DNA from 2 places in the Paenibacillus sp. MZ03-122A genome. Region 2 is predicted to be linked to the other one. Evidence: riboswitches for the same ligand, from Rfam matches in the RefSeq annotation. Region 2 holds a riboswitch; the other holds the start of a gene.

Region 1 (3,428 bases), on a different contig from region 2:
CCACTTTTAAATCTACCATTTTGCCTGCTTCCAAAGTAATACTGCCTTTACGCTCCGTCCAGCTTTGTTTGAACCAGCTGTCAATCACCAACTTGCCGTCTACCCATACGCGAATACCATCATCGGATATCGTTGTGAACGTATAGGTCTCGCTATATTGTGGTTTGATTTTCCCCGTCCAGCGAACCGAGAACTGATCGGCATTCACCTTTGGATCAGCTGCAATGGCGCGCCAGTTGTAGTCCAGCTTGCTATCTGTACGGATCAAAGCAGGACTTCCATTCAAATTCATATTGTTAAAATATTCGCCCTGCAGCCCGTTCACATATACCACATCAGGGACGGAAGGAGGAGTCGGAGCCGGGATAGGCTCACTTTGTCCCTCGTCCGGTAAGGTCGGTACATCTGTCCCAGGTTGTTCGATTGCTGCCAGCCCATTTTTCACATCATCCCGTGTCAAACTCTTCGAATCATTCATATAATCCTGTATTTGGTTTGTTGTGTTATTCTCGGTCAGCATCTTGCCCCAAGTCATGGAGTATACCCATTTAGGCTGAGCCTGCAACACCTCAGAACTAGGCATCTCACCGTGCTCCCCAATAGCAATCGGCTTATTCCGTGCCAGCCCGAGCAGACCTTCGTAATGACTTTGCTTAAAATCATTGTTGTAAATGTCTACTGCCAAAATGTCCACTTTGTCATCCCCCGGGTATTTCGGGGTATACGGGACGGTATACGAATTGGGCGCATTCGGACTCCATACCCACAGCAGATTGTTCAATTGATGTGTGTTTGTAAAACGGTCGTACATGATATTCCATAGCTGATTAAAATTAGTTTTGTTTCCCCACCAGAACCAGTCACCATTCATTTCGTGGTAAGGTCTCCACAAAACCGGAACCCCTGCATCACGAAGCTGCTTTAATGATACAGCGACCTTATCCAGATCGGCAATGAGGAGGTTATACTGCGTAGTACCTGGGGTCACGTATTTGTTGAACTCTGCCTGACTTACTTTCGCCTGTACATTGGCCCAAGTCAGTGGCCTACCCGGTAGCGCTTCATGAAAAGTCATCGTCACAATACCACCGGATCTGCTCCAACGGATAGCACTATCGACGACATTTTTACGTTGTGCTGCTTCTGTAGTGTCGGATTGACCAGAGATGGCACCCATCTCATAGCCGTGCAGACCAACATATGCCTGACTGATTTTTTGGACCTTGTTACTTAATTCATCCGGACTTTCCAAATAATCATGCTGACCGGTGACTATTTTTTTCCCTGAGATGTTGAGTAAATAATTGTATAGTTCACGGGCCTGAGTAGAAGCGTCCGAATTAACAGGTTGTAATGAAGCGGCATTCGCCACAGACAGAGAATCACCAAAACCGACGGGCAACAATGAAAAAAACATAACAACGGGGAGTACATGACGTATCAGTCGATACAGAGGAATAAAATAGAATCTCACTTTCGCTCTTCCTTTCGGTAGCCAGGCTGCCATCCTTGTAGAAGGCCCTTTAGCTTTGCGTACCTGCCTTTCGACAGGGCTGCGTTTATCGTTGGAAGGAGTTTGGATTCCTTCTTACCCTAAGTATCGACTTTTTTTTACCAAAATTTAATAGGTCATGTTCATGAATTTACAGGTTTTCGCCCAATTTCGACAGTTCGGGCTATGAATTTTCATGAATTCGTCTTTTTTTCGTTTTTACGAAAACAATTATGAGATAAATTGGTGACGGGAAATTTCATTCCAATCCATACAAAAGCGTACAATATCCTCTTCAACCAATTCAGAACCAGTCTGCACCTCAATAAAATCCACATCGGTCACAGCCAAAATGCTATGCTTCGTTCCTTCAGGAATGCGAACTACATCACCAGCTTTTACTTTGTGCAGCTTCTCATTCAAAATAATTTCCGCCTCACCACTAATAATGGTCCAAATTTCACTCCGTTTGAAATGAAGCTGATAGCTGATATTTTTGCCTTTCCGTACGCGGATTCGTTTGGTCAATACCTCGTTACCCTCGTCATATTTGACATAATCCACAACCCGATACTGCCCCCAACGACGTTCTTCATACATTGGACGCTGATCATGAGCCTTGAGCACTTCCTTAATGCGAGGACTTTCAGCCTTATTGGTCACAAGAATACCATCCGGGCTAGCAGCTACAATCAGATCATTCGTTCCAATGATCGCCACAGGAATGTCTAACTCGTTAATAAGACTCGTATTGACGCAATCCTCCGTTACTACACCTCTGCCCACTTGTTGATTAGACATTTCTTCTGTGAGCGTATTCCAGGTGCCCAAATCCTTCCAAAAACCATCATACGGAAGAACTACGATATCCTTTTCCTTCTCGACTACTTCATAGTCAAAGCTGATTTTTTCCAGAGATGCGTATTGCTTTTGCATTTCTTCATAATTCAGCGGCAAACCCTTGGATGCCAAGATATCCAGCAAATAACTTAATTTGAATGCAAAAACCCCGCAGTTCCATAGAGCATTGCGTTCAATCAGACGCTCCGCCTGCTCCCGGTCGGGTTTCTCTTGAAAATGGCTCACTTCGCGGTAGCCAGTGCTACCTTGGGTGGCATCGTTTTTCGGAATAATGTAACCATATTTCTCTGAAGGATAGGAAGGGACAACCCCGATTAAAGCAAGCTTGCCTTCACTCTCCTGGAGTGTATGTTCCAGCTGGGCTACGGAAGCGAAGAAAGCATCCTCAACATAAGGATCTACAGGCAATATAGCTATAATTTCATCAGGGGAAACACCAGCAATGGAATATAGATAAGTCGCTGTCAGCGCAATCGCAGGAAAGGTGTCTCTGCGTTCCGGCTCAACAATGATGCGCGTATTCGGCCCGACCTGACTCTGGATCATTTCGACCTGTGCTCTCCCCGTCGCAATAAACGAGGATTCTGATAATCCGTTGTCTCCCAATTGTCTCCATACCCGCTGTACCATGGATTCCGAAATCCCCTCCGGGCTCTCCAGTACCTTCAAAAATTGTTTGGAACGGGAATCGTTGGACAAAGGCCATAATCTTTTACCGGAACCACCAGACAAAAGTACGAGCTTCATAACTCTCCACTTCCTCTCTATATTGGTTGGATGATCGGATGGGGCAAAGTTGAGTAGCCCGCTACGGGCTGGATTTGATCTTACGATCGCTGTTGCCGTGGGATTCTTTGGATTGTGTAAGACATTTATATGTAAGAATCCCAAGTCAAAGGCGAACGCTCCGCTTCTCCAGATTCAAATCCATCCCTGCGCTACTCAAAAATGCATCATACCCGATCATACCTTGTGGTGCAAAAGGCACGACCGGACATTATTAAGTCCGGTCAGCCTGTAAAATGTTCGAAAACTCAGAGTTTGCCCGCTGTGCTTGCAAGCTTCAAGTAATCGA
Region 2 (3,428 bases):
TGGCTTTCCACGTAATCATTAAAAGTCATAATTACTTTACCTTGGCGGTCTACGGTGAAATGACCAACTTCTCCATCCGTATTCGTCAGAGGAGATGTAATGTCTGTGTAAATTTGAAATTGCTCAGGTAATTGAAAGGTAAAGGTGTCTCCAGCTTTATACGTATGGTTCGGCAGCTCCCATTCATACCCTAAATGGATGGCGGAGCCAATATCAATACGACTATCGGGATTATACACTGCATCAATAACACTTCCAGAGGAATCTGTGAGGGTTAGCTTGGTTAAAATACTTTCCTGAGTTGCCCTCACTTCAGAAGTTGAACTGGCAGTTGCCTCAACGGCTGGAGCCGGGACAGCAGGTGGGATGTTAATAGGCTCTGAGGGCTTTGGATATACATCGTTAGTCACACTCTGAACCGGATCGGTTCCTGGGGTCACTGGCAGAGCAGAGTCGGGATTTTGTGCATAGGCTTGTGTTGTACTGAATAAGCATTGCAAAAAGAGCAATAACGCAACAACTGCTGTATTCCATTTTTTTCTCATATGGTAAACAAATCTCCTATTCTTAAAATACTTTTATTTAGCGGCTAATGATTATTCCTTCGAGGTCAAGAGGGCTGTATTTATATATTCATCAATCATTCATCTGATGCTATGTTAGCCGCATTGATTTCTTGTTCATAATTTATGGAAATTTACATTCGGGGATGAATATTACCTCCTTTAGTCCCGAAATTAGGATAATGGGTTAGACCTCAATGTCTTTCTGGACTAGAATACATGCCACATCTCAACAATTTCTCAACAAGGATAGAAAAAGAGCCTTGATCATGTGATCAAGGCTCTAAAGAAATGTAGTTCTATTTCTTCATTTTTTAATTTTTTAAAATAATATTAATAAAAACATTGATATTAATATTGCTTTGTTTTAATGTATTTGGAGGGATCTTTGATCATTTCGAATTTTTGTTTACCCTTATACAGTGCTGCATCTACTGTAGTGTCTACGACCACCCATTGATTGTCGATGTAGACCTCGTTCCAAGCATGGTAAGTGTCCACGTAGGAAGATTTGCCCATAACCAGCTTGGTTGGTACATCTACACTTCGTAACATAGCAGCCATCAGTGAAGCATAACCATAGCAAATATCTTTTTGCGAGCTTAACGTACGATCAATTTGCGGTAGATAGTCAGTCGTTAAGGCGAAGGCCTGATTGGAGTCGTACTTGATATGACTAATGACGTAATCATAAATTTTTTGAAGCTTCTCACGATCCGTTGTTGCGCCTTGGGTTAATTCATGGGCTTTTTGAATCGCTTGATTAGTACCGCTCCAGTTAATATTTTGAACGGAATTGAGGTATACCGCTTTGCTATCGTTTAGCTTTAACTCGATCGTATCTTGTCCTATCACTTTATATTGATTACCATTAAGCTGTTCCAAAATACTGATGCTATAGTTCCCATTACCCATCTGGAGAGGGAATACTTCTTCGGACTTTCCGGGTGTCAGATTATAAGAGTATTTTTGCGCATCTTTTGTAACCAAAATCTTGGTTTTAATGTTAGGTTTAACGGAGTAACGCACACTGACCGTCCCATGATTTACATTGTTTTGATCCAACCATACAACACTATCAGCAGCGTAAATTGTCGAATTTAAGAGTATTGCGGATAGCATGAAAAATAGGAGAAGTGTGGAAAATATCATTTTCCCCATAAAAAACTTCCTTTCGGTGGCCAGGCTGCCATCATAAATAGAAGGCCCTATAGCTTTGCGTCCCTGCCTTTCGACAGGTTTGCCATTTCGTATAAAGTTTTCGAAAAAAAAGCACGACAAAAAGCCACTTCAACCGGTAGCTGGCTGCCATCATACAGAAGGCCCTGTAGCTTTGCGTCCTTGTCTTTCGACAAGTTTGCCATTTATCCTGAATAGCTTGTATATTTATTCTATCAGTTAGGTACTCTATTAGGCAAGTTTAAATCTCAAATTTTCGCTATTTATCGACAAAACAAGCTTGCAGATTATACATAAGACCTATTTTATACGGTTTCCCCATTTTTTGCGATAGGAATGAGGCGTTTCTCCAATGTGCTCTTTGAACAGATTGATAAAATGACTTGTGTTGGGAATGCCCACATATTGTGCGATGTCTACAATAGCTACATCACTAGTTTTAAGCCAGCCTTGAGCAGCCGTGATACGAACATTAATAAGATACTCAATAGGGGAAAAGCCAATCTGTTTTTTAAAGTTTTTAGCCAGGTTGAACTTGTTTAGAGCGAACATGTCTGCAAGTGAATCCAGCGTGATCCGTTCACAATAGGATTGATCCAGATATTGCTTTACCTTGCGCACCTCTGCGGTTCCATCTGAATTCGCGTTGGGATTGGTGTAGGGGTACTGCAAAATAATCGTTAACAAGTCAACGATTAGCCTGGATGAGAGCAGTTCAGAGGATAAGCTTCTTTCTGGCTGTACCTGTAATAAGGTGTACAGCTTGTCCAATACTGCACTTGAATCCTTTAGTGAGATTACGGGCTTATTGTGTTTATCGAATTGTTCATAGAAATGGTCAATAAGATTGCCATGTAGATTCACACTAATAAACTCCCATGTCTTCTGACAGGAAGTTTTGTACTGTACATATTCTTCACAATTAATAAAAAGCATATCATGAGGTTTCAATATATAATCCTTGTCTCGATATTGCAATTCCCCCCTTCCAGACAGGGTGAAAAGGAGCAAAAAAGAGGTGAGCTTTTGTCGTTCCATTACATAAGCATCTGTTTTGAAATAGCCTATTTCCTGTATATAGAAGAGGGATTTTTTAGCGAAAGAAGAGGGTGTACATATAATTGCAACTGGATCTTCACTCCAGACATACTGGGCATTTTTTTGGTTTGTTGTCATATCCAATTCCTTTACAAAAAAACAATTTTAGTAAGATAATTGTAGTTTGTTTTACGAATATCCTTTTAGAACCGGAGTCCCTATTTACAAAGGTTATTTTATCACATTAAAGTAATTCATGTAGCGATTAGGGACTGAACAATATATAACAAATATAACATAAAGTACCTATTTGAAAAGGATGAGGCTGGGGAAAATTAGTTTCTTCAATGAATATACCATAGTCTTGCAATTCCACTTTCTGAGTTATATATCCTTTCGGTATCGGGAAAAATGGGACCATATTTCGACAAAATGATTCAAAGGGCTCATTTTGCTAGAAAATAGTTATAGCTTTATTGTGGAGATTTTGTTCACGAAAATGTATGGATAAGTGTGGTTATGCGAACTTAATTTAAGAAAATGTGAAAATTTTGAATATCATGCAATTTGTTCGCAAGAGAGTACAGTGACCTTTGGTATCTGTACAGGCAATGATATGATGGTACTACAGAAGTAATGAAACAAATT

The links. Region 2 has a riboswitch for cyclic di-GMP ahead of NLX74_RS12345 (transglutaminase-like domain-containing protein). Riboswitches for the same ligand answer to the same signal wherever they lie in the genome.
Region 1: another riboswitch for cyclic di-GMP. It lies ahead of NLX74_RS16395 (glycosyl hydrolase); the one in region 2 lies ahead of NLX74_RS12345 (transglutaminase-like domain-containing protein).

The regions. Positions count from the first base shown of each region.
Region 1 is NZ_JANAVI010000007.1:83,751-87,178, forward strand. It holds gene NLX74_RS16395 (glycosyl hydrolase) at 1-1,474, opposite strand, end outside; cyclic di-GMP riboswitch class I at 1,488-1,568, opposite strand; gene NLX74_RS16400 (sugar phosphate nucleotidyltransferase) at 1,724-3,100, opposite strand.
Region 2 is NZ_JANAVI010000005.1:33,019-36,446, forward strand. It holds gene NLX74_RS12340 (collagen binding domain-containing protein) at 1-545, opposite strand, end outside; gene NLX74_RS12345 (transglutaminase-like domain-containing protein) at 915-1,724, opposite strand; cyclic di-GMP riboswitch class I at 1,737-1,818, opposite strand; cyclic di-GMP riboswitch class I at 1,857-1,935, opposite strand; gene NLX74_RS12350 (helix-turn-helix transcriptional regulator) at 2,043-2,918, opposite strand.